4 regions of the Pantoea sp. X-Soil-YNGN-844 genome follow, and region 1 is predicted to be linked to each of the others. Evidence: riboswitches for the same ligand, from Rfam matches in the RefSeq annotation. Region 1 holds a riboswitch; each other region holds the start of a gene.
What was found. Region 1 has a riboswitch for thiamine pyrophosphate ahead of thiC (phosphomethylpyrimidine synthase ThiC). Riboswitches for the same ligand answer to the same signal wherever they lie in the genome.
Positions count from the first base shown of each region.

Region 2: linked by a shared signal. The riboswitch ahead of AC6I8C_RS20815 (FAD-dependent oxidoreductase) and the one ahead of thiC (phosphomethylpyrimidine synthase ThiC) in region 1 are both predicted to bind thiamine pyrophosphate.
Region 3: linked by a shared signal. The riboswitch ahead of tenA (thiaminase II) and the one ahead of thiC (phosphomethylpyrimidine synthase ThiC) in region 1 are both predicted to bind thiamine pyrophosphate.
Region 4: linked by a shared signal. The riboswitch ahead of thiB (thiamine ABC transporter substrate binding subunit) and the one ahead of thiC (phosphomethylpyrimidine synthase ThiC) in region 1 are both predicted to bind thiamine pyrophosphate.

Region 1 is NZ_AP036007.1:268,928-276,621, forward strand. Features, by position in the region: gene AC6I8C_RS01155 (aminotransferase-like domain-containing protein) at 1-694, shown strand, start outside; gene thiE (thiamine phosphate synthase) at 888-1,514, opposite strand; gene thiC (phosphomethylpyrimidine synthase ThiC) at 1,517-3,439, opposite strand; TPP riboswitch at 3,527-3,627, opposite strand; gene AC6I8C_RS01170 (Rsd/AlgQ family anti-sigma factor) at 3,780-4,286, opposite strand; gene nudC (NAD(+) diphosphatase) at 4,376-5,146, shown strand; gene hemE (uroporphyrinogen decarboxylase) at 5,187-6,254, shown strand; gene nfi (deoxyribonuclease V) at 6,257-6,925, shown strand; gene AC6I8C_RS01190 (YjaG family protein) at 6,989-7,579, shown strand.
Region 2 is NZ_AP036008.1:424,376-432,069, reverse strand. Features, by position in the region: gene AC6I8C_RS20830 (hypothetical protein) at 201-929, shown strand; gene AC6I8C_RS20825 (alkene reductase) at 1,137-2,255, shown strand; gene AC6I8C_RS20820 (ArsR/SmtB family transcription factor) at 2,272-2,586, shown strand; TPP riboswitch at 2,733-2,852, shown strand; gene AC6I8C_RS20815 (FAD-dependent oxidoreductase) at 2,984-3,928, shown strand; gene thiS (sulfur carrier protein ThiS) at 3,912-4,109, shown strand; gene AC6I8C_RS20805 (thiazole synthase) at 4,112-4,867, shown strand; gene AC6I8C_RS20800 (ThiF family adenylyltransferase) at 4,877-5,845, shown strand; gene AC6I8C_RS20795 (ASCH domain-containing protein) at 5,855-6,268, opposite strand; gene AC6I8C_RS20790 (DsbA family protein) at 6,492-7,034, opposite strand; gene AC6I8C_RS20785 (hypothetical protein) at 7,352-7,621, shown strand.
Region 3 is NZ_AP036008.1:157,566-165,259, reverse strand. Features, by position in the region: gene ascF (PTS cellobiose/arbutin/salicin transporter subunit IIBC) at 1-817, shown strand, start outside; gene AC6I8C_RS19590 (6-phospho-beta-glucosidase) at 854-2,284, shown strand; TPP riboswitch at 2,390-2,492, shown strand; gene tenA (thiaminase II) at 2,562-3,263, shown strand; gene AC6I8C_RS19580 (ABC transporter ATP-binding protein) at 3,260-4,000, shown strand; gene AC6I8C_RS19575 (ABC transporter permease) at 3,997-4,752, shown strand; gene AC6I8C_RS19570 (ABC transporter substrate-binding protein) at 4,776-5,711, shown strand; gene AC6I8C_RS19565 (putative bifunctional diguanylate cyclase/phosphodiesterase) at 5,748-7,520, opposite strand; gene AC6I8C_RS19560 (FAD-dependent oxidoreductase) at 7,673-7,694, opposite strand, start outside.
Region 4 is NZ_AP036007.1:704,654-712,347, reverse strand. Features, by position in the region: gene leuC (3-isopropylmalate dehydratase large subunit) at 1-992, shown strand, start outside; gene leuD (3-isopropylmalate dehydratase small subunit) at 996-1,601, shown strand; gene AC6I8C_RS03085 (MFS transporter) at 1,872-3,050, opposite strand; gene sgrR (HTH-type transcriptional regulator SgrR) at 3,304-4,965, shown strand; TPP riboswitch at 5,001-5,103, shown strand; gene thiB (thiamine ABC transporter substrate binding subunit) at 5,150-6,136, shown strand; gene thiP (thiamine/thiamine pyrophosphate ABC transporter permease ThiP) at 6,112-7,694, shown strand, end outside.

The DNA of each region.
Region 1 (7,694 bases):
GGGATTTATCATGCCTGAGCCGCGTAAGCGGGCACTACTGGCGCTGGCGCAAAGGTTTGATGCGGCGGTGATTGAAGATGATGTCTACGGTGAGTTAGCCTGGGAATATCCGCGTCCGACCACCATTAAAGCGCTGGATCTCGATGGCCGGGTGCTGCTGTGCAGCTCCTTTTCCAAAACGCTGGCGCCGGGTCTGCGCGTCGGCTGGGTTGCACCAGGCCGCTATCGCGATCGCGTGCTGCACATGAAATATATCGTCACCGGCTCCACCGCCACGCAGCCTCAGCATGCGGTTTCCGAGTTTGTCCGCCAGGGTCATTATCAGCCTCATCTGCGCCGGATGCGGCAACTCTACCACCGCAACTATGAAACTTTTAGCTGCTGGGTACGCCACTATTTTCCCTGCGGCATCTGCGTTTCCCGTCCTCAGGGCGGCTTTCTGATGTGGATAGAACTCCCCGAAGCGTTTGATGCGGTCCGGCTTAACCGCGAACTGCGCGAGTCAAAAATTCAGATTGCTGTAGGCTCCCTGTTTTCAGCGTCGGGGAAATATCGTAACTGTCTGCGCTTAAACTACGGGCTGCCGATCAACGAGCAGACTGAACAGGCGCTGGCGCTGGTGGGTGCGGCCGTCGAACGTGCCATGCTCTCGTGCCAGCATGAGACCCAGACTTCAGCCTCTACGCTCGCGTAGCGAAGAGAAGAAGCAGGGCCGGCAAGAGGAGGGAACCGGCCCTGGTCAGATAACCTTAACCTGACGGATGCCACGTTAAGGTTTTGGATCACAGCACGCCAGCGGCAACATGCACCTTTGCGCGCTGCTTTCCCGGAAGAACGCTGGCGTTACCGATTTTGCAGCCAATATGCGCGGCAGGTTCCATAAATGCTTAATCGCCTGGTCCTGCCAGCGCCAGAAGGGTGCGCGTTGCGGCACGCCAGTCATCTGCCTGAGTAATGGCACTCACCACCGCAATGCTGCCGACGCCGGTGGCCAGCACTTCGGGTGCGCGCGCAATCGAGATACCGCCAATCGCCACGGTGGGAATATGCGACAGACGTGTCAGGTGCCGCTTCAGCTGTGCAATGCCTTGCGGTGCAGAAGGCATCTCTTTGGTCTGCGTCGGGAAAATATGCCCAAGTGCGATGTAAGAGGGCTGGATTGCCAGTGCGCGATCCAGTTCCGCATCGTCGTGGGTAGAGAGTCCGAGACGCAATCCGGCCTGATAAATGCGGGCAAGATCGGCGACATCCAGATCCTCCTGACCCAGATGTACGCCATAAGCCTGATGTTTAATCGCCAGCTGCCAGTAGTCATTGATAAACAGGCGCGCGTCATAGCGTTTGCCCAACGCAATTGCCTGAGCAATAGCGGGTTCGGCGACCTCATCAGGCTGATCTTTGATGCGCAGCTGCAGCGTGCGAACGCCCATCTCCAGCAGGCGTTCAATCCACTCGGGGCTATCAACCACCGGATAAAGTCCCAGGCGTTGGGCGGTTGCAGGGAATGCAGGCATCATTACTCCTCCTTAAGGGCATCGGCGGGGTGATACAGTTCACCGCCGTGGCTGCGAAAACGGTCTGACATCTGCGCCATGCCTACCTCTACCGGTTCGGTGCGGGCATCCTGACGTGCTGCAAACTCGCGCACTTCCTGGGAAATTTTCATCGAGCAGAATTTGGGGCCGCACATCGAGCAGAAATGGGCCACCTTGCCCGACTCCTGCGGCAGGGTTTCATCATGCATTGCCCTTGCCGTATGGGGATCCAGCGCCAGGTTAAACTGATCTTCCCAGCGGAATTCAAAGCGCGCTTTGGACATGGCGTTATCACGGATCTGCGCACCGGGGTGGCCTTTCGCCAGATCGGCAGCATGCGCCGCGATTTTGTAGGTGATCAATCCCTGCTTCACGTCCTCTTTGTTCGGCAGACCCAGATGCTCTTTGGGCGTGACGTAGCACAGCATGGCGCAACCAAACCAGCCAATCATGGCGGCACCGATACCCGAGGTGAAATGGTCGTAGCCGGGCGCGATATCAGTGGTCAGCGGGCCAAGCGTGTAGAAGGGGGCTTCATCGCACAGGTCGAGCTGTTCGGTCATATTACGGCGGATCATATGCATCGGCACATGTCCCGGACCTTCAATCATCACCTGAACGTCATACTCCCAGGCAATACGCGTCAGTTCACCCAGGGTTCGTAGTTCGGCAAACTGCGCCTCATCGTTGGCATCCTGAATGGAACCCGGACGCAGACCATCACCCAGCGACAGGGAGACATCGTAAGCGGCGCAGATTTCACAAATCTCCCGGAAGTGCTCATACAGGAAGCTCTCCTGATGATGCGACAGGCACCATTTCGCCATAATCGATCCCCCCCGCGACACAATCCCGGTGAGACGTTTCGCCGTCATCGGGACATAACGCAGCAGCACGCCCGCGTGGATAGTGAAGTAATCGACGCCCTGTTCCGCCTGCTCCAGCAGCGTGTCCCGGAATATTTCCCAGTTCAGCGCCTCAGCCACGCCATTCACTTTTTCCAGCGCCTGATAAATCGGCACGGTACCGATGGGCACCGGGCTGTTTCGCAAAATCCATTCTCGCGTTTCATGAATATAGCGACCGGTAGAGAGATCCATCACCGTATCGGCACCCCAGCGGGTCGACCAGACCAGCTTTTCCACTTCTTCCTCGATAGAAGAGGTGACTGCCGAGTTACCGATATTAGCGTTGACCTTAACCAGGAAGTTACGACCAATGATCATCGGCTCCGATTCCGGGTGATTGATATTGGCAGGGATGATGGCGCGTCCGGCAGCGACCTCCTGACGGACAAACTCGGGGGTGATGTCGGCGGGCAGATGTGCGCCAAAACTGTGCCCCGGATGCTGTTGCAGCAGTACCTCACTGCGGATTCGCTCACGGCCCATGTTTTCCCGCAGGGCGATGAACTCCATCTCCGGGGTAATCGTGCCCTGACGGGCATAGTGCAGTTGCGTGACACGACGGCCTGCACGGGCGCGGCGCGGTGTCGGCAGGTGATCGAAGCGCAGATGATCCAGCCCCTCGTCAGCCAGCCGCTGCTGGGTATAGCCCGAGCTGTTCTGTTCGAGAAGCTCACTGTCGTCGCGCTCAGCAATCCAGCGAGCGCGCAGCTTTTCCAGACCACGATGCACATCGATCTGCGCCGCGGTATCACCATAAGCACCCGCCGTGTCATAGACCGGCACCGCTTCATTTTTCTCATAGAGAGGTTGTTCTTTGCTGCCGCCGATGTGGGTCGGGCTTAGGGTGATTTCACGCATCGGCACGCGAATATCTTCCCGGCTGCCGGTAATCCAGATGCGACGGGACTGGGGAAAAGCACTGCCGCTTTGCAGGGAATCGATAAATTCCTGCGCCTGGGCACGTTGTTCACGACGGGTCATTTTTGGGTCAGACATAGCAATCTTCCTGTTAAGGGGGAACGATGCTTGTCCGGAGTTCGGAAGGAGTAACCGTATAGACAGCACAGGCATGCTGGCATACAGAGAATTTTTACTCTTGTTCCCTACGCAGGTTCTAACCTGGTCAGGTTCCGCGGATCCCGAATTAACGGTCTCAGCCCAACTGGGCACTCCGACAAGAAGCAGTTTTTACGCGGGTGTCTGATAACAGACCCGGGCGTAAAAACCTTACATTTCAACGCTAAAATAAAAAAGGTTCTTTGGAAAGTACTCCTCAGAACCTGTTCAGCATAAAAGGGCTACGGGATAATCTCAAGCCCTTTGCCGTTGTTAACCATCAAGCCGGACGCGCGATATGGCTGTCATTCGCCACTGGCGGCGTAGCAAGCTGGTTATCCCAGGCCAGCTGGATCAGCTTATCTTCCAGCGTAAAGCGTGATTCCAGCACTTCGCCCACTTCGGAGAGTGCCTGCTGGAAGGTCATGCAGTTTTCATCGTCAATCGCCTGCTGCAGGTGACCGTCATACAGCTGCATCAGACGCTCAGTATTCGCTTCCAGCGGAGGGTAGATCTGCGCGGCAGCGATCATCGGGCTGTCGCCACTCATTTCGCTGATTACGCGCTCATAGATACTGAAGTGACCGGCAGAAAGATAGTCGACCAGGCCGTGACAGAAGTTGTCGAGCGCCTGCTCGTCAAGACGCGTCAGCGCCTCTTTTTTAGGTTTAAGACCGACCAGGTGATAATAGGTCACCAGTAGCTGGCGGCGCGCTTCAAGCCACGAATCGACCAGTTCATTACTGCCACCTACGCGTTCAGCCAGGACGTCTAACTGGTTAAGCATATCTAACTCCATGTGAGTTATAGTTGTTTATCTACACACTTAACATCAGGGCTTCAGCGTGCGGGTTGACGCTAAGGATGACGAAATAAATGCAATGCGAAATCTCAAGCGTAGACGCTGGATGGTGGATTGTCAGCCATGAACAGAAACTTTGGTTGCCACAAGGTGATTTACCCCACGGAAACGCCGAAAAATTTGGTTTAACCGGCAGTAAGGCCCGGACCATTGGTGAATGGCAGGGCGAAAAAGTCTGGTTGATTTGTGAGCCGCGTTCTTCCGATATGTTCTCCGTGCGACAGCTGATCGATCAGGATGTGGAGCTGTTTCAGCTGGTGGGTCGCGGTGTACAGCTGGCGGAGTTCTACCGTTCTCATCGCTGGTGCGGCTATTGCGGCCATGAGATGCACCACAGCAAACATGAATTTGCCTGTCTCTGCAGCCATTGCCGTGAGCGTTACTATCCGCAGATCGCGCCCTGCATCATTGTGGCTATCCGTCGCGGCGATGAAATCCTGCTGGCGAATCATGCCCGCCATCGCAACAAGGTCTACACCGTGCTGGCCGGTTTTGTAGAGGTCGGCGAGACGCTGGAGCAGGCCGTTGCCCGGGAAGTGATGGAAGAGAGCAATATCCGCGTCAAAAACGTCCGTTACGTGACCTCCCAGCCGTGGCCCTTCCCGCAATCGCTAATGACCGCTTTTATGGCGGAGTATGACAGTGGCGATCTGCAACACGACGGTAAAGAGCTGCTGGATGCCGCCTGGTTCCGTTTTGATGCGCTGCCTTTGCTGCCACCGCCAGGCACCGTGGCACGCCGCCTGATTGAAGATACCGTCGCCCTGTGCCGCGCCGAAGCGTGAAAGTGCTACACTACACGCCTGTTATTGAGAGAGTGTTGAGATGAGTGAACTGAAGAATGATCGTTATTTGCGTGCCCTGTTACGTCAGCCGGTCGATGTCACGCCGGTATGGATGATGCGACAAGCCGGGCGCTATTTGCCGGAGTACAAAGCGACACGCGCCCAGGCGGGTGACTTTATGTCGCTGTGTAAAAACGCCGAGCTGGCCTGTGAAGTGACCCTGCAGCCGCTGCGCCGTTATCCGCTGGATGCCGCCATCCTCTTCAGTGACATCCTGACCATTCCGGATGCGATGGGACTGGGTCTCTACTTTGAAACTGGCGAAGGCCCGCGTTTCTCTAACCCTGTCACCTGTCGCGCCGACGTTGAGCGTTTGCCGGTGCCCGATCCTGAAATGGAGCTGGGCTATGTGATGAATGCGGTCCGCACCATCCGTAAAAACCTGAATGGCGATCTGCCGCTGATTGGCTTCTCCGGCAGTCCGTGGACGCTGGCCACCTACATGGTGGAAGGCGGCAGCAGCAAGGCGTTTACCAAAATTAAGAAGATGATGTATGCCGATCCCGCGACGCTGCACGCGATGCTGGATAAGCTGGCCGACAGTGTCATCCTCTATCTCAACGCTCAGATCCGCGCAGGTGCGCAGTCCGTCATGGTCTTTGATACCTGGGGCGGCGTGCTGACCGGTCGTGACTATCGCGAATTCTCCCTGCACTACATGCACAAGATTGTCGATGGCCTGCTGCGTGAAAACGACGGCCGCCGCGTGCCGGTGACGCTCTTTACCAAAGGCGGCGGACAGTGGCTGGAAGCGATGGCAGCCACCGGTTGTGATGCGCTGGGTCTCGACTGGACCACCGATATTGATGATGCGCGCCGTCGCGTAGGCGACAAAGTTGCGCTGCAGGGCAACATGGATCCCTCTATGCTCTATGCGGCACCTGAACGTATCGAACAGGAGGTGGCTGGTATTCTGGAGCGTTTTGGCTCAGGCACTGGTCACGTCTTTAATCTGGGGCATGGCATTCATCAGGATGTTCCGCCCGAAAATGCCGGTGTCTTTGTTGAGGCTGTGCATCGTTTATCACGTCCCTGGCATCAGGAGTAATCATGGACATTGCCGCACTTCGCGCTGAGCAGTTACAACGCGCCGCTGACGTGGTGCGTGAAGATGACTTTGACGTGCTGCCGCCCCGCTTTATTGGCGGGGCAGACGTTGGATTTGAGCAGGACGGCACCATCACGCGGGCGGCGATGGTGATACTGGAATATCCCTCGTTAAAGCTGGTGGAGCATCGCATCGCTCGCGTTGAGACCACCATGCCCTATATTCCGGGCTTTCTCTCCTTCCGTGAATATCCGGCGCTGATGGCTGCCTGGCAGATGCTGGAGCAAAAGCCTGATCTGCTGTTTGTGGATGGACACGGTATTTCGCATCCAAGACGACTGGGCGTTGCATCGCATTTTGGCCTGCTGGTGGATGTGCCCACGATTGGCGTTGCGAAAAGTCGTCTCTGCGGTCGTTTTGACGATCTGGATGCGCAGCCTGGCAGCCGTCAGCCGCTGATCGACAAAGGTGAGCAGATAGGCTGGGTATGGCGCAGCAAGCTGCGTTGTAATCCGCTGTTTGTCGCCACCGGTCATCGTGTCAGCCTGGATACGGCGCTGCAGTGGGTCGAAAACTGTACGCGCGGTTACCGGTTGCCGGAACCGACCCGCTGGGCCGATGCGGTTGCCTCTAACCGAACCGCTTTCCAGCGCTGGCAAAACGCGCTTTAACACTGTTTGTGCTGCGGTTTTGCAGTTACACTGCGGCCAGAGAAACGAATAAGAGCCACCTTTATGTTACAGAACCCCGTTCATCTGCGTCTGGCGAAGCTGGAAAGCTGGCAGCACCTGACTTTTATGGCCTGCCTGTGCGAACGCATGTATCCCAACTATCGCGCATTCTGCGAGCAGACTGAATTTGCCGATCCGGCACTCTATCGCCGGATTCTTGATCTGATCTGGGAAAACCTGACGGTTAAAGATGCGAAGATTAACTTCGACAGCCAGCTGGAAAAACTCGAAGCCGCCATTCCTGATGGCGATGCATTTGAGGTTTACGGCGTTTATCCGGCTATCGATGCCTGTGTGGCATTAAGCGAAGTCGTCCATGCGCAGCTGAGCGGCGAAACGCTTGAGCATGCTATTGAAGTCAGCGAGACCTCAATTACCACTGTCGCTATGCTGGAGATGACCCAGGCTGGACGCGAAATGACCGATGAAGAGCTGCGTGAAAACCCGGCTATCATCGATGAGTGGGACCTCCAGTGGGAGATTTTCCGTCTGCTGGCGGAGTGTGAAGAGCGCGACCTTGAATTGATTAAAGGTCTGCGATCTGACCTGCGTGAAGCGGGAATTAGCAACATCGGTATAAATTTCCAGCAGTAAGGCGATAAAACGTGACTTCAGGCCCGAATTAGCGCGCCTGAAGGCTTCACATTGGCCCCCTGTCTGGTCTACATTTGGGGGGCTGAAAATTGTGGCTATCGGTGCGTGCAGGCAG
Region 2 (7,694 bases), on a different replicon from region 1:
TCCTGCCGATTAATTACTCAATTAATCAAACCGTAGAGGGCATTATGGTGTTAATCAATGGACTTACAGACGGCGTGGCAAATAGCTATGCTGCTTCCGGCGCAAGCAAACCATCTTCAGGCGTCAACACCGAATCTATTACTAGAAAAACGCTTCCCGACTCTGTAGTTATCATCTCTCAGGCGGCAAGAGACCGCCTGATGCAGGTCGTTGCTGAACCTGTCTCCGCTGAACAGCAGGTTGTAAATCTGAAAGGTCTGCTGGCAAGTCGATCCGCTAATCAGGGACCCACGTTTAACCTTGGCTATGCGCTTTTCAATGATCCCTACACTAACTGGGATGCAAGGACATTCCGGCCCCTGGTGGACATGACGACAGATAACACCCAGGCCAGTATGGATGAGTTTGCGGGCGCACTTCATCAGGTGCTCGCTGAAGGACAGGTGGGGCAAAATCAATACGATAACAGCGATACCTCTGAAGCGATGGCAATAACGTTAACGCAGGTGAAACTGCACAAACTTATTGAGAAATATGTTCCGGAGGACAAGCGGGAGCAGGCGACAGGCATTGTTGATGAGATGACCGACAGTAAAGTGGCATTCCGCGAAGAGCGCACGCTGCTGGGCGCACAGCAGATGCTGGATATCGCGCATCAATATGGCACCCGTGAAATCGTTGCGGATGCACGTGATTATCTTAACCAGGTAAAGAGCGGCACCGCGCGGCCACAGAATGAGCTGACCAGAATGTTCGAAGCGACAAAATCGGGTAGTGACATGAACGCCATCTTCAGCGTGTTTGCCGATGTGATTCGTTCCACGCCGAATCCCGGCAACAAAGCACAACCCTCAATCGATGACGCCCTTAAACAGCTGGAGGTTTATCGCCAGCAGTGGCAGACGTTCGCTGATAAATACATCGCTTAAACAGTGATGATCCTGCGGCTGACGGCTCTCTCGTGGCAATAAAGGCCAGTCTGAGAGCCGCGTCTGCAGGATTACTACGATGGGACACTTTAGTCAGATGAAACACTCTCATAAACCCGGCTTGAAACAAAAAGTACTCATTACACATTTACAAATTTAAATGTGTAAATATAATGGCGCCTCTTACACATCAGAGGAATTTTTGTCATGCCGTCACTGTTTACCCCCCTGAACCTGGGCGATCTCACGCTTCGTAACCGCATTGTATTGCCGCCACTGACGCGATGCCGCAGTGAGCAGCCGGGCAATATTCCCGGCGAGTTGATGGTGGAGTATTACCGTCAGCGTGCCAGCGCGGGACTGATGATCACCGAAGGCACCCAGATTGAACCTCGCGGGCAGGGTTATGCATGGACGCCGGGGATCCACAGCGACGCCCAGATCGCCGGCTGGAAAAAGGTCACAGAGGCGGTACATCAGGAAGGCGCTACGATTTTCTGCCAGCTCTGGCACGTTGGTCGCGTCTCTCACAATGAACTTCAGCCGGGTAAACAGGCACCGGTCGCCCCTTCAGCCATCGCCGCCGATAACGTCCGGGTGTTTATCGAAACCGGACCCGGTGCGGGGATATTAACTGCACCCAGCGAACCACGGGCACTGACCAACGCGGAAGTAAAAGAGATCGTGGCGCTTTACCGACGTGCGGCAGAAAATGCAAAAGAGGCGGGTTTTGACGGTGTGGAACTGCATTCTGCCAACGGTTATCTGATTAACCAGTTTATTTCGGAGCACACTAACTTCCGCACGGATGAATATGGCGGCTCAGCAGATAATCGTCTGCGCTTCCTGCGTGAAGTTGTTGAGGCGGTCAGCGCGGTATTTGGCAGCCACCGTGTTGGCGTGCGGTTTGCGCCATTGTTTTCGAGTACCGACGAAGAGCGCGTCTATCTTGGCCTGGTTGAACGCGATCCCCATGCGACCTATATCCACGCCGCGCAGCTGCTGAATGAGCTGGAAGTTGGCTATCTCTCTATTGCCGAAGCGGACTGGGATAATAGCCCGGATATGCCAGAGAGTTTCCGGGTTGCGCTGCGTGAAACATTCCGCTCTCCGATCATCTATTCTGGTCGCTACACGGCGGAAAAAGCACAGCGTATGCTGGATAAAGGCTGGGGCGATCTGGCGGGTTTTGGCCGCTCGTTTATTGCGAATCCCGATTTGCCGGCACGTATTAAAGCAGGTCATCCGCTGAATCCCGTTGATCACGCCTCGCTGTATGGCGGCACTGAGAAAGGCTATACTGACTATCCTGTTTTTCAATCCTGATCTTATGTGAGGCGGCATGTCCCCCGAAAATGCCCTGAAGTTACTGTCCAACCCAACCCGGGTGGCAGTGCTGAAGTGGCTTAAAAATCCTGACGAAGCGTTTGCGGGCTATTCTCAGCTCTATCCCTTCGCTCAGTATGGCGTCTGTGCCACCCTCATCCAGGACAAGGCGGGCTTATCACAGCCCGCTACTTCGTTATGTATGAAAGCTCTGCACAATGCGGGACTGGTTGAAGCCAGTAAAGTCGGGAAGTGGACCTATTATCGCCGCGCTGAACCACGTATTCGTGAAATAACCGACGTGGTGACACAATCGCTGCAGGCGCTTTAGGGCGCCTGCCGTTTCAGCACTTCTCTGTTATCTCATCTGCGAATGCTGAGTCTTTGCACTTACAGTGAACGCCTGCACCTATCCCCCGGATTTCTGACTTGTCTTCACGCACGCGGCTTGACGAAGCTGCCCGCTTAACTTACAACTAAAGCCGTCAGGGGAGTCTCGCCAGAGAGACTGAGAGGCTAATAGCGCAGTGCGCGGCTTAGCGACCCTTAGAACCTGACCCAGTTGATACTGGCGTAGGAAGACGGGTATCGCATCCGATACTTGCCGCAGGCGCGTGTTCGCGACGTCTTTGCCTATTCCCTCTGTATCACGGGTCTTCGTTAACCGATAACGAGGCCAAAGTGAAACATCTCATTCTTAATCACTCTCTTCCTCTCCGGTGGACACCATGAGCCGCTGGTCGGTGCTCGGCAGCGGCGTTGCCGGGCTGTGTGTCGCCACGCTACTGCTGGAACGGGGAGAAGCCGTTGAAGTCATTACGCAGCCTGACTGTCGTGCCGCCTCGCACTGGGCGGGGGGCATGCTTGCGCCCTGGTGCGAAGCAGAAAGCGCGCCGCCCCAGGTCATCGAATGGGGCCAGCACGCTGCCGGATGGTGGGCGAAACGCGTCGACGGCGTGGAGAAGCAGGGCACGCTGGTGGTTGCGCCGCCGCGTGATAGCCGCGAACTGACGCGCTTCGCCAGCATGACGCAGCAGCATCAGTGGGTCGCGCCCGGTGACATCGAACCGGCGCTGGAAAATCGCTTTGCGCGTGGCCTGTTCTTTGCTGCAGAGACGCATCTTGATCCGCGCCGCGCACTGCAGCAACTGCGCATCACACTGCAGGAGGCTGGCGTACCCATTCACAGCGGCAAACCCGGCGGCAAAATCATCGACTGCCGCGGCATCCACGCTCTTGATCAGCAGCCCGCTCTGCGCGCCGTTCGGGGCGAAATGCTGATCCTGCACACGCATGACGTTCAGCTCTCCCGTCCGGTCCGTCTGCTGCATCCGCGCTTTCCCTGCTATCTGGTGCCGCGTGCCGGAGGCCACTTCATGCTCGGAGCCACCATGGTCGAAAGTCACGACAGCAGCCCGATCAGCGCCAGGGCGATGATGGAGTTGCTGAGCGCGGCTTACAGTCTGCATCCGGCGCTGGCTGAAGCGCGCATTGTGGAGAGCGGCACCGGTCTGCGTCCCGCCTACCGACAGAACCTGCCGGAAGTCCGCTATGAAAATGGCCGTTTCTCACTCAATGGGCTTTACCGCCACGGCTTTTTGCTGGCGCCGATCATGGCTGAAAAACTCATGCTGCAACTCACACAGGAGATGACTCATGCGAGTTCAACTTAATGGTCGCACGATTGAAACCGATGCTGGCACGCTGGCAGAGCTTATGGCGGAGCAGCAGATCGACCCGCGCACCGTCGCCACCGCACTGAATGGTGAGTTTGTGCCGCGCAGCCGTTATGCCAGCCAGCAGCTTGAAGCGGGCAGCCAGCTGGAAATCCTGTCACCGATGCAGGGAGGTTAACCATGTTCTATCAATTCATTCCGCAATCCCGTTTTCTGCTTGGCACCGCCGGATATCCGTCACCCGACATTCTGCATCAGGCGATCGACGCATCAGGTGCGGAGATTATTACCGTCAGCCTGCGTCGTGAAGGCAGTGAAGGCGGTGCCTTTCGCACGCTGCTGCAACAGCTCAACAAACGCATTCTGCCGAATACCGCGGGCTGCCATACGGTGAAAGAGGCAGTGACGACGGCGCAGATGGCGCGTGAACTGTTCGATACGCCGTGGATCAAGCTGGAAGTCATTGGTCATGCCGACACGCTGCAGCCCGATCCCTTTGCGCTGGTTGAAGCCGCCCGGATCCTCTGCGCTGACGGCTTCCAGGTTTTTCCCTACACCACCGAAGATCTGATTGTCGGCGAGAAGCTGCTGGAAGCGGGTTGTGAAGTGCTGATGCCCTGGGGCGCGCCAATTGGTTCCGGCCAGGGGCTGCGCAACATCGAAGGGCTGCGCGCCATGCGTGCGTGGTTTAAAGATGTGCCGCTGATTATTGATGCGGGCATCGGTGCGCCAGGCCAGGCGTCGCAGGCGATGGAGATGGGTTTTGATGGCGTGCTGCTTAACACGGCGGTGGCAAAAGCGCGCGATCCGGTGCGCATGGCCGGGGCATTTGCGGCCGCGATTCACGGCGGGCACGAGGCGTTTCATGCGGGATTGATGGAGCAGCGCGACATGGCGTCTGCCTCTACGCCCATTTTCGGTCTGGCAGAGTTTTAAGGAGCGGCAATGGAGCGTTATCAGCGACAGACTATGTTGCCGGAGATTGGCGCAGCGGGACAGCAGTGGCTGAGCGGGGCACGTGTGCTGGTAGTGGGCGCGGGCGGCCTTAGCGCGACGCTGCTGCCGTTACTGGCAGGCGCGGGCGTCGGGTTTATTCGTCTTTACGATGGCGATCGGGTCGAGCTGCATAACCTCCACCGGCAGACGTTGTTTAATGTCGACGATGTGGGTCAGCCGAAAGCAATCTGCGCGCAGCGCGCGCTGGCGCAGCGAAATCCTGACTGCCATGTCGAGGCGCATTCATACCCGCTCAGTGCCAGTCAGCTGCCGCAGGCCCTGGAGGGAATCGATCTGGTGGTAGATGCGGCGGATAACTTCGCCATCACCTATCAACTCTCCGACGCCTGCTCTCCACGTGGTCTGCCGCTGATCTGCGCCTCGGTGCTGGGTCGTAAAGGTTACGTCGGTGGATTCTGCGGCGGTGCGCCCGGTTATCGTGCGCTGTTTCCTCAGCTGCCGATGGCTTCGGGTAACTGCAACACGGCTGGCGTGATGGGGCCTGCGGTGGCGACGCTGGGCGCGATGCAGGCGCAGATGGTGCTGAGCGTGTTACTGAAACTGACGCCGTCGCCGCTCGGCTGCATGATCCACTGCGACTTTGTGGACTGGCACGTCAGGCAATTCCGCTTTGATGACGCGCCTGAATCCGACGCGCCGGGTATCCCGTTTATCGATAAGCCGATGCTCAGTGAGGACGATTGCATTGTGGAACTGCGCAGTCCCGAAGAAGCGCCGGTCAGTGTGGCCGAACGGGTGCTACGCATTCTGCCGCCGCAGATAGCGTCCTGGCAGCCGCCGTCCGATCGGCGCGTGGTGCTGGTGTGTGCCAGTGGCATGCGTGCAGCTCAGGCGGCAGAGAACCTTGCCGCACGGGGGATCACGCGGATGGCGCTGATGGCGGCAAACACGCTGTAGCCTGCCGGTCTATACAACCTCGACCAGCTGGAACGTCTCGAAAATCAGCTCCATTTCCTTATGGAAATAGCCTTCACGTTCAAAGTAGCGCTGATGCTCCTGCCGCCAGTGGTCGAGGCTGAGATCGCCTTCACCCTCCAGCATCGCCATCTCTGGCGTGACGCGGTCAAAACGCGTCAGGAACAGTCCGGTGGTGCGGATCACGCAGACGGGCCGTTTTTCGCCGTTCAGAACAATGGTGTAGCCGCCCGGCTGTGGCAGGACTTCCTGATCCTGCCAGCTCTGCAACGAACCGCAGCTTGCAACTTTCTTTCCGGCAATAATCAGCGTCGCCAGCTCGCTGGCTAATTCCGGGGAATCACCGAATGCATCTGTGAAGGCACCCGGATATTTGTCCTGCAGTTGTTCCAGCGTCATCGACATCCGAAAATCCTTAATAAAATAAGCGTCTGACCGGCATAAATGCAGGTCAGCGTCGCCGTTAAGATGATGGTGCAGCGGTGTAAATGCTGCTGATAGCGCTACAGCTTACCCGGCCTGCTCATGGGAAAACAGGCTTAATTTTCAGGAAATTGGGTTTGCGTGCGTGCGGGATTGCAGAGGAGAGATAGAGTCTGGCGCGGCCAGCTACGGCCGCGCACAAAAACTAACGCATCAGAAAGCTCGCCCAGTGTTCAATGTCGTCACCGCTGCTGATGTCAGGTTGCACCAGACCGTTCACCATAAAGGTGGGTGAAACATGGATACCATTCTGGCGGGCATATTTGCAGTGCCATTTAATCGCATTCTGCAGATCGGGCTGATCAAATGCGGCGCTGGCATCCACGCCGCTGTACTCTTTCAGGCGGGCCAGAATCTGGTTCGGCGTCGCATCGCGATTCGGGCCGGAACAGTGATCGGTAAACTCAAACTCTTCGCGATGATCGGCGACGGCCTGCATCACCGTCTTCGCCGCCTCTTTACTGTCGCTGGCGGCGGCAAGGATATAACGCACAATCACGCCGGAGTAGAGGTGCCACGGCTGTGATTGCAGGCGAATCTTCAGGGTCATCTTCTCTTCACCCACGTGCGCCAGTAACGCGTCGAATTTATTGAACGCGCGTACCGAAAAAGGGCAGGTGGGTTCCAGAAAGATTTCAAAGATTGCGGGACCGTGGCCCCAGATCAGGACATCAGCATGCTGACTCATCAAAAACTCCTTAAGGGTAAACGGAACGGGAAGTGTCATTACCCTGGCAAATCCGCATCACATCAGCCAGTTGAGAATCAGCCGTAATTGTTACAAAAAACAGCAGTCAGCAGCTGAGACGCGCGTAACAGGCGACAGCCAGAGCCATTAATCGTTAGAATTATCGGCTTTGGCATTCTCAACTGCTGGCCCTGCAACGTCGCTTGCGAGCAGCTATAGTTAGCTGCAGAATTAGCTCGCCCGAATGAGAACGCCAGTTCTGTTAACTGCATGCTAATCGTCTGCCTGGGGCCGATAAGCGTTAGAAGAGGTTAATTTTGCATACCGATCTTACCTGGAAAATTCTCCATCGCGTCATTAACAAGACAATCTCTGACATGCTGGATGATCAGCAGAGTATTGACGTGTTATCACTGCGTGCCCGGCTGCATGAGCTGGCTGAAAAAGAGGAGGATGAGGTCATGGTGCTCTGTTACTGGCAGGCGAGTAAAATTCTGCTTCGACTTCCCACCACCGTAACAGCCAGTCAGTTGATGGTTGCCGCACGTCACGCTTTTCGCACGCCGATGGATCATGATCGGCTTTGAGTTTTCAAGACCGGCGACGGGCGAGCCAGACATTCATCTCAGGTTAGTTTTGGAGCAGGGATCTGAGCCTCGT
Region 3 (7,694 bases), on a different replicon from region 1:
CTACACGGTGATCCCGGCACTGGTGATGACCTGGATCCTCTCCCACATTGAGCGCGGCGTAGACCGTATTACACCCGCCGTTACCAAAAACTTCCTGAAACCGATGCTGATTGTGCTGATTGCTGCCCCTATTGCGATTGTGCTGATTGGTCCGATTGGCATCTGGATCGGCAGCGGAATTTCGGCGCTGGTTTACACCGTGCATGGCTATCTTGGCTGGCTTTCCGTCGCGATTATGGGTGCCATCTGGCCGCTGCTGGTGATGACCGGGATGCATCGTGTGTTCACGCCGACCATCATCCAGACCATTGCCGAAACCGGCAAAGAGGGCATGGTAATGCCGTCAGAGATTGGTGCCAACCTGTCGCTGGGCGGATCGTCGCTGGCGGTGGCGTTTCGCACCAAAAACCGTGAACTGCGCCAGACGGCGCTGGCAGCGGCGGCTTCAGCCATTATCGCCGGTATTTCTGAACCGGCGCTGTATGGTGTGGCGGTTCGTCTTAAACGTCCGCTGATTGCCTGTCTGATCAGCGGTTTTATCTGCGGCGCGGTCGCGGGCATTGGCGGGCTGGCCAGCCACTCAATGGCCTCTCCCGGCCTGTTTACCAGCGTCCAGTTTTTTGACCCCAGCAATCCCATGAGTATCGTCTGGGTCGGTGCCGTCATGGTGTTGTCTGTCGTGCTGTCATTTGTGCTGACGCTGCTGTTAGGGTTTGAAGATATTCCTGAAGCGGAAACTGAAACGAAATCCGAATCCGCGACCGCCGCGAAACCTGCGCCAGTTACTGAACACACCAACGCGATTAATAGCCACTAAAGTAAAGGGTCACGCTGACCTGGAAAAGAGGATTGCATGTCTGAGTCAAGGTTCCCGCAAGGGTTTTTATGGGGCGGCGCGTTAGCCGCCAACCAGAGTGAAGGCGGTTTTCGTGAGGGCGGAAAGGGCTTAACCACCGTCGATATGATCCCGCATGGCCCACACCGACTGGCGATCAAGCTGGGTCTGGAAAAGCGCTTTACCCTGCGTGATGATGAATTTTATCCCAGCCATGATGCCATCGATTTCTATCACCGCTATCCGGAGGATATCGCACTAATGGCGGAAATGGGGTTCAGCGTGTTCCGTACTTCCATTGCCTGGAGCCGCCTCTATCCCAATGGCGATGAACTGACACCCAATCCGGAGGGCATCGCTTTTTACCGCGCGGTGTTTGAGGAGTGCCGGAAATATAATATCGAACCGCTGGTTACGCTCTGTCATTTCGATGTGCCGATGCATCTGGTGACCGAATATGGCTCATGGCGCAATCGCAAAATGATCGACTTCTTTGCGCGCTATGCCCGCAGCTGTTTCGAGGCGTTTGATGGCCTGGTGAAATACTGGCTGACCTTCAACGAGATCAATATTCTGCTGCACAGCCCGTTTTCCGGGGCGGGTCTGGTGTTCGAACCGGGTGAAAACAGGGAGCAGGTGAAGTATCAGGCGGCACATCACGAACTGGTCGCCAGCGCACTGGTCACGCGAATCGCGCATGAAGTCAATCCGGCGAATCAGGTCGGCTGTATGCTGGCTGGCGGCAACTTCTATCCGTGGTCCAGCAAACCGGAAGATGTCTGGGCAGCGCTGGAAAAAGATCGTGAAAACCTGTTTTTCATTGATGTGCAGGCACGTGGTGCCTATCCGGCTTACGCTGCGCGCGTGTTCCGGGAAAAAGGCGTCACGCTTGAGATCGCTGACGGCGATGCCGAAATCCTGAAAAATAGCGTCGACTTTGTCTCGTTCAGTTATTACGCCTCTCGCTGCGCCTCGGCGGAAATGAACGAGCAGAACAGTAGTGCTGCTAATGTGGTGAAATCCCTGACCAATCCCCATTTGCCACGCAGTGAGTGGGGTTGGGGCATCGATCCGCTGGGCTTACGCATCACCATGAATATGATGTACGACCGCTATCAGAAGCCGCTTTTCCTGGTAGAAAATGGACTGGGCGCGCGCGATGAAATCGATGCGAATGGCGAGATCAATGACGACTACCGCATCAGCTATCTGCGCGAGCATATCCGCGCCATGGGCGATGCCATAGAGGATGGTGTCCCGGTGATCGGCTACACCAGCTGGGGCTGCATCGATCTGGTTGCCGCCTCAACCGGTGAAATGAGCAAGCGCTACGGTTTCGTCTACGTTGACCGCGACGATCTGGGCAACGGCACGCTGGCGCGCACGCGAAAGAAATCGTTCTGGTGGTATAAGAAAGTGATTGCCAGTAACGGGGCAGATCTTGCGTGACATTGTCACATAAAAGTCATATCTGAATGACCTGTCCCGCATCAGCCGTGCCGGAGCAGAACGCTCACGCATACATTGTGCTCCGGCAATAATTGTCGTATAACGAATGCCTCCGAGGGGTGTCCTGTAATGGGCTGAGATGGTGCAAGCCGAACCCTTTGAACCTGATCTGGGTCATGCCAGCGAAGGGACGGGTCGGCAGATTTTTCTGCCCTATCTCCTGCACTATCCCCTGTTCCAGACCGTATGCCCGGATCTCCCTGCTACTGGAGATCCTATGTTACATCCGCTTTTCAAAACCGGCTTTTATGGACGTCTGCGCCAGCAGGCGGGCACGCAATGGCACGATTATGTCAGACACAATTTTGTGCAGCAGCTCGGTCAGGGTACGCTGCCACCCGCCGCTTTCCGCCACTATCTCACCCAGGATTATCTTTTCCTGCTGCACTTCGCCCGTGCGTGGGGGCTTTTGATCAGCAAACTCTCAGAACCGGCTGCATTACGCAGCGCGACGGCATCGCTGAACGCCATTATCAGCGAACTGCCGCTGCATCTCGTTTACTGCCAGCAATGGGGCATCAGCGAAGAGGCGATGGCGAGCGAAACGGAGGCAATGGAAACGCTTAATTACACCCGTTACGTGCTGGACGTGGGTCACACCGGAGATGCGCTGGAGCTGATGATGGCGCTTATGCCATGCGTCGCCGGTTATGCGGAAATCGGCCTGAGGCTGCTGGAGGATCCCGCGACCCGCTTCGAGGGCAATCCTTACGCGGCATGGATTGATAATTACGGTGATGAGTCCTACCTGGCGGGCGTCGGTTCTTCACTGATGCTGTTTGAAACTCTGGCTCAGCAGCGCGCCGGTGAACAGCGTATTAACTCACTGTCGGAGATATTTACCACCGCAACCCGACTGGAAGCGGCATTCTGGCAGATGGGGCTTAATTATGCTGACTGTCTGCAGGTCAGCTCATGACGCTGATGAACACTGCCGTGCCGCCGGGTATTTCCGTTCGCCAGCTCTGCCTGACGCTGGATCAGCAGCAGCTGTTCAGCGAGCTTAATCTGGAAATCGCGGGCGGTGCATTTACCGCTTTACTGGGTGCCAGCGGCGTGGGTAAAAGCAGCCTGATGCGGGTGATTGCCGGTCTGACGCCGCCCACTTCGGGACAGATTAACGGCAGCGATGGTCTGCCGCTGGCCGGGCGCATCGCCTGGATGGGTCAGCAGGATTTGCTCTATCCGTGGCTGACGGTGGAACAGAACGTCTGCCTCGCCAGTCGTCTGAAAGGTGAGAAAGCCGATCGCGACCTGGCGCAGCATCTTCTGGCGCGGGTGGGCCTGAGCCACTGTGCCCGTGCGCGACCTGCAACACTTTCGGGCGGCATGCGTCAGCGGGTAGCGCTGGCGCGTACCCTCTACACCCGTCAGCCGATTGTGCTGATGGATGAGCCCTTCTCCGCGCTGGATGCACTGACCCGCACGCAGATCCAGACCCTGGCGGCAGACGTGCTGGCCGGGCATACCGTGCTGCTGATCACTCATGATGCCGCGGAAGCCTGTCGCCTCGGTCATCACCTGCTGGTAATGGGTTCAGCAGGCATTGAAACCTGCCCGCCACTGCAGGGCCAGCCACCGCGGGCAGCAGATGACATCAGCGTGATTCAGAGTCAGGCCGCCTTGCTGAAACAGCTAAGCAGGCTGGCCGGATGAGATTACGTTTCGCCGCGCTTCGCCGTGGAGTCATGCTCTCAGCCGGATTAATTGCGCTGTGGTGGCTCGCCACGCTCACTTCCGTTCCGGCCTTTCTGCTGCCCTCGCCCGCTGCGGTTGCTACTGCACTGTGGGACAACGCTGGCTATCTCGGCCATCACAGCCTGATAACCCTGACTGAAATCCTCAGCGGTATGGCGCTCGGCGTGCTGCTGGGTGCGGTGCTGGCACTCGGGATGACCTTTTCGCCGTGGTTACAGCGCTGGATGATGCCGCTGGTGATCACCAGCCAGGCGATTCCGGTATTTGCCCTGGCACCGCTATTGGTGCTCTGGTTTGGTTTTGGCATGAGCGCCAAAGTCGCGATGGCGGTACTGGTGATCTTCTTCCCTGTTACCTCCGCCTTTTTTGATGGCCTGCGTCGCATCACCCCTGGCTATCTCGATCTGGCTCGCACGATGGGCGCTTCACGCGCATCGCAACTGCGCCATGTCCGGCTGTTAGCCGCACTGCCCGCCCTGGGTTCGGGCTTGCGGATGGCAGCCGCCGTCGCGCCCATTGGCGCCATCATAGGTGAATGGGTCGGATCGGCTGAAGGGCTGGGCTACGTGATGCTGAATGCCAACGCCCGCATGCAGAGCGATCTCTGTTTCGCCGCCCTGTTTATTCTGGTGCTGATGACACTGACCCTCTGGCTGATCATCGATCTTCTGCTTCGCTGCCTGATTACCTGGGCTCCCGAGCCACACTGACGACCCTACTAATGAGAAAACCTATGACTAAAACGCCCCTGATTGTCCTGCTGTTCAGCGCCACCTTAGCCTCGCAGGCTCAGGCAATGGAAAAACTGACGCTGGTGCTCGACTGGTATATCAATCCCGACCATGCACCCATTATGGTGGCGCAGCAAACCGGAGCGTTTGCGGCAGAGGGTCTGGAGGTTAACATTGTGCCACCTTCCGACCCCGCGCTGCCGCCGCGTCTGGTAGCCGCTAAGCAGGCGGACTTAGCGATAACGTATCAGCCGCAGCTGCATTTTTTCGCCGACCAGGGCCTGCCGCTGATGCGGGTGGGCACGCTGATTAATACGCCGCTGAATACGCTGATGACGCTGGACAAAACGGTGAGAAAACCAGCGGACTTAAAAGGAAAACGCATCGGCTATTCCGTCAGCGGTATTGAAGAAGCAACGCTGGCGACGATGCTGAGCCATGACGGAGTCAGGGCCGATCAGGTAAAGCTGGTTAACGTCAATTTTCAGCTCACCAGCGCCCTGATGACCGGACAGGTTGATGCGGTGATTGGCGGCTACCGCAATATCGAAGCTCTGGAGATGACGCTTGCTCGCAAAGATCCGGTGGTGCTTAACGTCGAGGATTATGGCGTGCCGGCCTATGACGAGCTGATTATCGTTGCTAACCGCGATGAGGCGCATTCAGAAAAAATCAAAAAGTTTCTGCGGGCACTGAAGAAGGGAAATGCCCAGTTGCAGGCACATCCTGAAGAGAGCTGGCAGGCATTTGCACAGGCGCATCCGGAGCTGAATACAACGCTAAACCATCAGGCATGGCAGGCTACGCTGCCGCTATTCGCCGCCGATCCGGCCAGACTGGATCGCGCACGCTATCAGACTTATGAGCAGTTTTTGTTTGATAATAAGTTGATTAAGCACATCACTCCGGTTGAGCGTTACGCCATCGGCAGTGAGTGACCAGCGCGCCCGCAGCCGGTGCTGCGGGCGGGTTGACTAGCGTGACTTCTGATAAAGCCAGTGTTCAATGTCGCTGGCTGGCAGCGGTTTTGAAAAGAAGTAGCCCTGAATCTGATCGCAGCCGTAGGTTTTCAGCAGTCCCAGCGTGGCTTCTGCTTCCACACCTTCGGCCAGCACGGTGTAATTCAGCTCTTTCAGCATCCCGATGATGCATCTGACGATGATTTTGGATGCGTCGTCCTCGCCCATACGCGAGATCAGCGATCGGTCGATTTTAATCACATCCAGCGGGATATCCTGCAGATAGCTGATATTGCTGTAGCCAACGCCGAAATCATCCAGCGAGATCACAAAGCCATGCGATTTCAGCGCTTCCAGCCCTTTAATCGCCACATCGCTTTTGGTGATCAGTTCATTCTCCAGACACTCAATACCCATAATCGAATTAGGTAACTGTGCCGCCGCTAATTTCGCCACCAGCTGGTCGGCAAAATCAGGCCTGGCGAAATCGCGTTCACTGACGTTGATCGAGACCGGAATCAGGTCGTATTCGCGATTCCAGCGCGCCAGTTGCTCAACCGCATGATCAATAACCCAGTTGGTCAGATCGGAGATCAGGTTGGTTTTACCCGCTAGCGGAATGAACTCTGATGGGAAGAGCTCACCCCGCTCAGGATGATTCCAGCGAATCAGCGCCTCCAGCCCGACCGTTTTACCTGTTTTGAGACACACTTTGGGCTGCCAGGCGAGATACAGCTCTTCATCTTTCTTCAGCGCCTGAGCCAGATCGTTCATGATCATAAAGTCATCGGTGCGCCGCGAGTCGTAACTCTCATCAAACGACATCACACTGATGTTCTCATCAATCGCTTCATGTAGCGCGCTGACGGCCTGACGTACCGTTTCGTTGGCATCCATCAGTCCCGGTACAAACTCTGTTTCGCCGGTAAAGACATCCAGATCGAGCGTGATATTTTCCGCCAGATCGGCCCGCATGCCTTTGAACAGATCGATTATGTTATGCGCTGAATAACGGCCTGAGTAGGGCTGCACAATGGCAAAACGGCCAGGGGCAAATGTGTAGAGCGTCTCGTTTTCCGGCAGATTGAGCCGCTGTGCGGCATCCTGTGCCATCTGCCTCAGCAATTTCTCCATCAGTGCAATGCCGACCGCGCGGGAAAGCTCATACATGCGAATAATGTCGAGACAGTCGATAAGAATCAGGCGAAAACGGCTGTGGGGCGCGGTAACAGTCAGTTGCTGCAGATCACGAATCAGGCGTGGCCGGTTCGGCAGGTGCGTTATAACGTCGGCAAAACCCGCATTGTTCCAGGCATCCAGAAAAGAGGTTACCAGCGTCGCCAGTGAGCGCAGCGTAGCGAGTTTCTCATCCGCAAAGGGATGAGGCTGTGTATCGGTTACGCAGAGTGTTCCCAGCATCACGCCGTCGAGGTTTTGCAGCGCCACACCGGCATAAAAACGAATATGCGGGTCGCCTTCCACAAAGGGGTGCGTCACAAAGCGTTCATCCAGCAGGGTATCAACCACCACCAGATGTCCCTCACCATCAATGACGTGGCGGCAGAGAGACTCATCACGGGTCGATTGTTCAAGATCGAAGTTCCGTGCTGCTCTTATGTATTGATTATGATCGTCAATAATGGAAATGAAGCTGCCCGAAATACCCAGCACCTGACTGGCGAGATTCACAAATCTCTCCAGCACTTTATCCCGTGTTTCATCCGGCGACAAAAGTGCCTTGATCGCACTCAGACGTTTTACGTCGCTGCCATTTTGCTCGTTATGCACTGAAACCTCTCCTTTGCAGGCGCAAAAATCGAAATAAATTTAGCTTAATAATGCTCAATTAGCGCCCAATTATCAGATAAATAGCGGCTCAACCTGACAGTACTTTCACAGCGAAACAGTGTCGCACGATATCTGATCGCTGTCGAAATCATTTAACGCTCTTCTTTCATCCGC
Region 4 (7,694 bases), 440 kb from region 1:
TGGCGTTTGGTATCGGCACCTCCGAAGTGGAACATGTGTTTGCGACTCAGACCCTGAAACAGGGTCGGGCGAAAACCATGAAGATTGAAGTACTGGGCCAGGCGTCCACCGGCATTACCGCCAAAGATATAGTGCTGGCGATCATCGGTAAAACCGGCAGCGCAGGCGGCACCGGTTATGTGGTTGAATTCTGCGGTCCGGCGATTCAGGCGCTGAGCATGGAAGGTCGTATGACCCTGTGCAACATGGCGATTGAGATGGGTGCGAAAGCGGGCCTGGTAGCACCGGATGACACTACTTTCAACTACCTGAAAGGTCGTCAGTTCTCCCCACAGGGCGAGAAATGGGAGCAGGCCGTTGAATACTGGCGCACCCTGAAATCTGACGAAGGCGCGAAGTATGATGCGGTAGTGACGCTGCATGCTGAAGAGATTGCACCGCAGGTCACCTGGGGCACCAACCCGGGTCAGGTGATTGCCGTTGATCAGCTGATCCCGAACCCGGCCTCATTCGCCGATCCGGTTGAGCGCGCCTCAGCGGAAAAAGCGCTGGCCTATATGAACCTGCAGCCGGGCATTAAACTGACCGATGTTGCGATTGATAAAGTGTTTATCGGCTCCTGCACCAACTCACGGATTGAAGATCTGCGTGCCGCCGCCGCTATCGCCAAAGGCCGCAAAGTCGCGCCTGGCGTGGTCGCGATGGTGGTGCCAGGTTCCGGCCCGGTTAAAGCGCAGGCTGAAGCAGAAGGTCTGGATAAAATCTTCCTGGAAGCAGGTTTTGAATGGCGTCTGCCTGGCTGCTCAATGTGCCTGGCGATGAACAATGACCGCCTGAATCCGGGCGAGCGTTGCGCATCTACCAGCAACCGTAACTTTGAAGGTCGCCAGGGCCGTGGTGGACGTACCCATCTGGTCAGCCCGGCGATGGCCGCGGCGGCTGCCGTGACCGGCCACTTTGCCGACATCCGTGAACTGACGACAGGAGATTAAGTCATGGCGAATAAATTTACTCAGCACACCGGCATTGTTGCGCCGCTGGATGCCGCGAACGTTGATACGGACGCGATCATTCCCAAGCAGTTTTTGCAGAAGGTGACCCGCACCGGTTTCGGTCAGCATCTGTTCCATGACTGGCGCTTTGAAGATGACGCCGGTACGGTGCCGACGCCCGGCTTTGTGCTGAACAAGCCTGAGTTCAAAGGCACCAGCATCCTGCTGGCGCGCGAGAACTTTGGCTGTGGCTCTTCACGTGAGCATGCGCCCTGGGCGCTGACCGATTTCGGTTTCCACGTGGTGATTGCGCCGAGCTTCGCGGATATTTTTTACGGCAACAGTTTCAACAACCAGCTGCTGCCGGTGAAGTTAAGCGAAGAGGAAGTGGATGAGCTGTTCAGACTGGTTGCGGCCCAGCCGGGTATCAGCTTTACGGTCGATCTGGAAGCGCAGACGGTCACCGCAGGCGATAAAGTCTATCCGTTCGAACTCGACAGCTTCCGTCGCCACTGCATGATTAATGGCCTTGACAGCATCGGCCTCACCCTGCAGCACGAAGCCTCGATTTCGCAGTACGAGCAGAATCAGCCCGCTTTCCTGCGCTGATTGATTCAAAGAAGGGCGACATCGGGTCGCCCTCAGACTGCTGACAAACCCAAATCAGGGTGAATCTGACAGCAATAAAAAAACCTGATGCGCTGGGAACACGGTCAGAAGAGGAAAGCGTCCCGCGCCAGGGACGGCGCGGGACGAGCGGCCAGGGATGGCTTAAGCGACTTTCCGATCTGACCGTGTTCCCTTCGCCAGCTCGGTCTTACCGCCACCGAGCCGGACGTTATCAGCACTCTGAGGGCGACATCCGGTCGCCCTTCTCTTTTATACGTCGCGCACCCGCGCCGACATCACCAGCGCCACAATCGCCAGCCCGAATGCCAGCCAGTAAACGGCCTCATGTCCCAGCCGCTCACTGAGCGTGCCCTGAATAACGCCAGCCAGAATCATGCCGGTCGATATCGAGTTGGTGAACATGGTGGTCGCTGCACCAGGCCGTCCTGGCATCAGATCCTGAAACCACAACATCCCGATACCCGCAATAATCCCGACAAACACCGCGTTAAACAGCTGCAACACCATCAGCGACGTGCGGGAATTGAATAGCACCAGCCCCAGATAAAACAGTACGCCAGCCGCCACCGCGATCAGCATTAACCGGCGCTTGCCGATACGCCGCGCGTAATGTCCGGCCAGCAGCATCACCGGGATCTCCAGCCCGGCCGCCGTCCCCATCAGCAGACCGGCCAGCTTCTCCGGCAGTCCCAGCGTGGTGCTGATATAGAGCGGCATATCGATGATATACATCGTGTTGCAGGTCCACATCACGACGGAGGCGATGAACAGCAACCGCACATCCCGATCGCGCCAGCCGCTTATCGGCAGCCCGCCGCTTTGCATCAGCGGCTGCGTGCGTGGCACCGACGGCAGCGTAAACCAGACCAGCAGGATACAGATCAGAAACAGTGCGGCGGCCACCATAAACAGCGTCACAAAACCGTAGTTCAGCGCCAGCGCGAACGATAACGGCGGCCCGATTACCCACGCCAGCGACAGCTGCGCACGCATCACCGAACTGAACATCACCGCTTCACGCGCCGACTGATCGGCATACTCCCGCGCCAGCGCAAACAGCTGAGGCATAGAGACGCTGGCCAGCGCCGACAGCAGTACACCCAGCGTCAGCAGGGTCAGATAGTGGCGGGTAAAAGCAAACAGCAGCGCATTCATCAGCGCCATCAGGCAGCAAAAGAGAATGATATGCCGACGATCGCCAACGCTGTCTGAGCGCTTAGCTACCAGCATGCTCACCACGATACCGGCCACCGCATTGATGGTAAAAAACAGCCCGACCCAGAAGGGCCGCGCCTGCACCTCGCGCGTCAGAAACAGGCTGAGCGTGGGTGCCTGTAGTGCACCCGCGATACCCAGCATGAACGAGGCAACCATAAAAGCGAGGTAAACCGGATTGATGCGGCGCTGCCGCGTTAACAGCGATTTCATAGCGAAATCCCTTTCAGAACAAACAGAGGGGAAAAAGAAGGGTAGACGATACCGCGCAACACGAAAAAAGCCAGCAGAGATCATCTGCTGGCGGTGTAAATGCACCCTACTCAGAAAAGCACTCCACTGAACAGCGAAGTGAGGGTCGAACGCCATTCACTGATGAATGCCTCCCGCTCTTCCCATAGCGCAAAGTTTGCTCTTAAAATGGGGCAGAAAAAACAGAGCGCTTTTCACCGGGAGTTCCCCTTTTATGTCCTCATCACGTCTGAAGCAGCAGTTCATTCGCCTGTGGCAGAGCTGCCAGGGGCAAACGCAGGAGATTACCCTCAGCGAACTGGCTGACCTGCTGCATTGCTCTCGCCGTCATATGCGTAATCTGCTCAACCGGATGCAGGCTGCAGGCTGGCTGATCTGGCAGGCGGAAGCCGGGCGCGGCAGGCGATCGCAACTCACCTTCTGCTACACCGGTCTGGCGTTGCAGCAGCAGCGTGCTGAGGATCTGCTGGAACAGGATCGCATCGATCAACTGGTACAGCTGGTAGGGGATAAAAATCAGGTGCGACAGATGATCGGCGCGCATCTGGGGCGCAGTTTCCGCCAGGGCAAGCATATCCTGCGGGTGCTCTACTACCGTCCGCTGCTTAACCTGCTGCCCGGTTCGCCGCTGCGGCGCTCGGAAACGCATATTGCGCGACAGATTTTTAACGGCCTGACGCGGATAAATGAGGAAAACGGGGAAATCGAGCCCGATATTGCGCACCACTGGCAGCAGACTTCCCCGCTTCACTGGCGCTTCTTTGTGCGTCCGGCGATTCGCTTCCATCACGGCAGAGAACTGGAGATGGAGGATGTGCTCGCCACGCTGGAACGTCAGCGCGCCCATCCACTCTTTTCCCATATCGCGCAGATTGACTCGCCTGCCCCCTGGACACTGGATATCCGTTTAAGCCAGCCCGACGAGGGTTTACCCTGGCTGCTGGGCAGCGTCAGTGCGATGATCCTGCCGCGCGAATGGCCGACACTGCGTGATTTTGCCCGTCAGCCGGTTGGCACCGGTCCTTACCGGGTAATCCGCAATCAGGAGAGCCAGTTGAAGATCGAAGCGTTTGATGACTACTTCGGTTTTCGCGCCCTGATTGATGATGTCTCTATCTGGGTCCTGCCCGACATCAGCGATGAGCTGGTCTATGCCGGTGTCCGACTGCAGGGTGACAGCATTGATGAGATTCAGGAGGAGAGCCGCCTTGAAGAGGGCTGCTACTATCTGCTGTTCGATCAGCGTTCAGAGCAGGGTCGCAACGAGGCGGTGCGGCGCTGGGTCAGTTACCTGTTTAACCCCATCGCCCTGCTCAATCACGCCGGTGTCGGTTATCAGCGTTACTGGTTTCCGGCGTATGGCCTGTTACCGCGCTGGCACCACCGGCGCGATCTGACGCCCGTGGAAAAACCGCCCGGCTTAACCCATCTGACGCTGACCTGGTACAGTCAGCATGTGGAGCATGAGGGCATCGCCAACGCGCTGCGTCCGCTGCTGGCAGCGCATGGCGTCACGCTGGAGACACGCGAGATCAGCTACGAAAGCTGGTATCAGGGCGAGGCGGAAAGTGATATCTGGCTGGGCAGCGTGAACTTTACCCTGCCGCTCAATTATTCCCTGTTCGCGCAACTTTATGAGATTCCACTGCTGCATCACTGTCTGCCGATCGACTGGCACGGCGATGCGGCCCGCTGGCGTGAGAAAACATTGCCGCTGGCCGAATGGAGCAAACAACTGGTCGAAGAAGCCGGTCTGCATCCGCTGTTTCATCACTGGCTGCTGCTTGAAGGACAACGCAGTATGCGCGGCGTGCGGATGAATACCCTGGGCTGGTTTGATTTTAAATCGGCCTGGTTCGCGCCACCGGCGCTGTGACGCTTTCGCCCCGGCGCTGAAATGACTAGAATGTGACGTTCTCAACGGGGTGCGGCCTGCCACAAGCAAGCCGCTGAGAGAGACCCGTCGAACCTGATTCGGTTAATACCGACGTAGGGATTTGAGAGGCCTCTGTGCTCAGATCCTTTGCGACTCATCCCCTATTCTCCTGAAGGAGCGCAAAGTGTTAAACAAAGTTCTGCCGGTGCTGCTGTTACTCTCCGCCCCCGTTCTGGCGGCTAAGCCGGTTCTCACGGTCTACACCTACGACTCCTTCTCCGCCGACTGGGGCCCTGGCCCGGCAGTGAAAAAAGCCTTTGAAGCACGGTGCGACTGCGAGCTGAAATTCGTCACGCTGGAAGATGGCGTGTCACTGCTGAACCGCGTGCGCATGGAAGGCAAAAACAGTAAAGCGGATGTGGTGCTGGGACTGGATAACAATCTGGTGCAGGCGGCGCAAAAAACTGGCCTGTTTGCCGAAAGTCAGGTCGACACCTCGACATTAAAACTGCCCGATGGCTGGCACAACACAACCTTCGTGCCGTTCGATTATGGCTACTTCGCCTTTGTCTATGACAAAACCCGGCTGAAAAATCCGCCAAAAAGCCTGAAAGAGCTGGTCGACAGTCCGGAGAAGTGGCGGGTGATCTACGAAGATCCCCGCACCAGCACGCCCGGCTTAGGTCTGCTGCTGTGGATGCAGAAGGTCTATGGCGATCAGGCTCCGCAGGCGTGGCAAAAGCTGGCGCAGAAAACCGTGACGGTGACCAAAGGCTGGAGTGAAGCCTATGGCCTGTTCCTGAAGGGCGAAGGCGATCTGGTGCTGAGCTACACCACCTCACCGGCTTACCACATCATCGAAGAGAAGAAAGAGAACTATGCTGCCGCATCCTTTGCCGAAGGACACTATCTGCAGGTTGAAGTGGCCGCGCAGTTAGCCAGCAGCAAACAGCCCGCTCTGGCACAGCAGTTCATGAAGTTTATGGTCTCGCCTGACTTCCAGCGCACCATCCCAACCGGCAACTGGATGTACCCGGTGATCGACACGCCTCTGCCTGCCGGTTTCGCAGCGCTCAGCGTGCCGTCCACTGCTCTGCAGTTCTCGCCGGAAGAGGTTGCCAGCCAGCGTTCGGGCTGGATTAGCCAGTGGCAACGCGCCGTCAGCCGCTGATGCCGCGCTGGCTGATCCCCGGTTCCCTCGCCACGGTGTTACTGACCCTCGTGGCGTTTCTGGCCTTCGGTGCACTCTGGAGCGCCGCACCGGACACGGACTTACGCGGCGTGCTGCAGGATGACTACCTGCATCACGTTATCGCGTTCTCTTTCGCTCAGGCGCTGCTCTCCGCCCTGCTGTCGCTGCTGCCTGCGGTGCCGCTGGCGCGGGCGCTCTATCGACGTCGTTTCCCTGGCCGCCAGCTGCTGCTGCGCCTGTGCGCCATGACGCTGGTGCTGCCGGTGCTGGTCGCGGTGTTTGGCCTGCTGACCGTCTACGGTAGCAATGGCTGGCTGGCGCAGCTGTGCCAGCTGTTCGGCATCGGTTATCACTTCTCGCCCTATGGTCTGCCGGGCATCTTGCTGGCGCACGTCTTCTTTAACCTGCCGCTGGCGACCCGCCTGATGCTGCAGGCGCTGGAGAGCATCCCGGCGGAACAGCGTCAGCTGGCGGCACAGCTTGACCTGCGCGGCTGGCACCATTTTCGTCTGCTGGAGTGGCCGTGGCTGCAGCGTCAGCTGCTGCCGACCGGCGCGCTGATCTTTATGCTCTGTTTCGCCAGCTTTGCCACCGTGCTGTCGCTGGGCGGCGGTCCCCAGGCTACCACCATTGAGCTGGCGATATTTCAGGCGCTGAGTTATGACTACGATCCCGGACGTGCGGCGCTACTGGCGCTGATCCAGCTCGGCTGCTGCCTTACACTGGTGCTGCTCAGTCAGCGCTTCAGCAAGGCGATTCCTGCAGGAACCAGTCAGCTGAACGGCTGGCGCGATCCGCAGGATTCCCGTGCAGCACAGCTGATGGATGCGCTGCTGATCGGGCTGGCGCTGATCCTGCTGCTGCCTCCGCTGGCGGCTGTGATCGTCGATGGTCTGCACGGCGGACTGCGTGGCGCGCTGGCACAGCCTGCACTGTGGCAGGCCACCTTTACCTCACTGCGCATCGCCATGGGTGCCGGTTTACTTTCAGTGGTGCTGACCATGATGCTGCTGTGGAGTAGCCGTGAACTGCGTCTGCGTCAGCGTCCGGCGGCGGCACAGTTGATCGACACCAGCGGCATGCTGATTCTGGCGATGCCAGGCATTGTGCTCGCCACTGGCTTTTTCCTGCTGTTCAACGCCACCATCGGCCTGCCCGAGTCGGCCGACGGGCTGGTGATCTTTACCAATGCGCTAATCGCCATTCCCTATGCGCTGAAAGTGCTGGAAAATCCGATGCGGGATGTCGCAGAGCGCTACGGCAGACTTTGCGATTCACTGGATATCCACGGCTGGAACCGGCTGCGGCTGATTGAGCTGCGGGCGCTGAAGCGTCCGCTGGCCCAGGCGCTGGCCTTTGCCTGCGTGCTGTCGATTGGTGATTTTGGCGTGGTGGCACTGTTTGGCAGTGCCGACTTCCGCACGCTGCCGTTCTACCTTTATCAGCAGATTGGTGCCTATCGCGGTGCAGATGGCGCGGTCACTGCCCTGCTGCTGCTGCTGCTCTGCTTATTGCTGTTCACGCTAATGGAAAAATT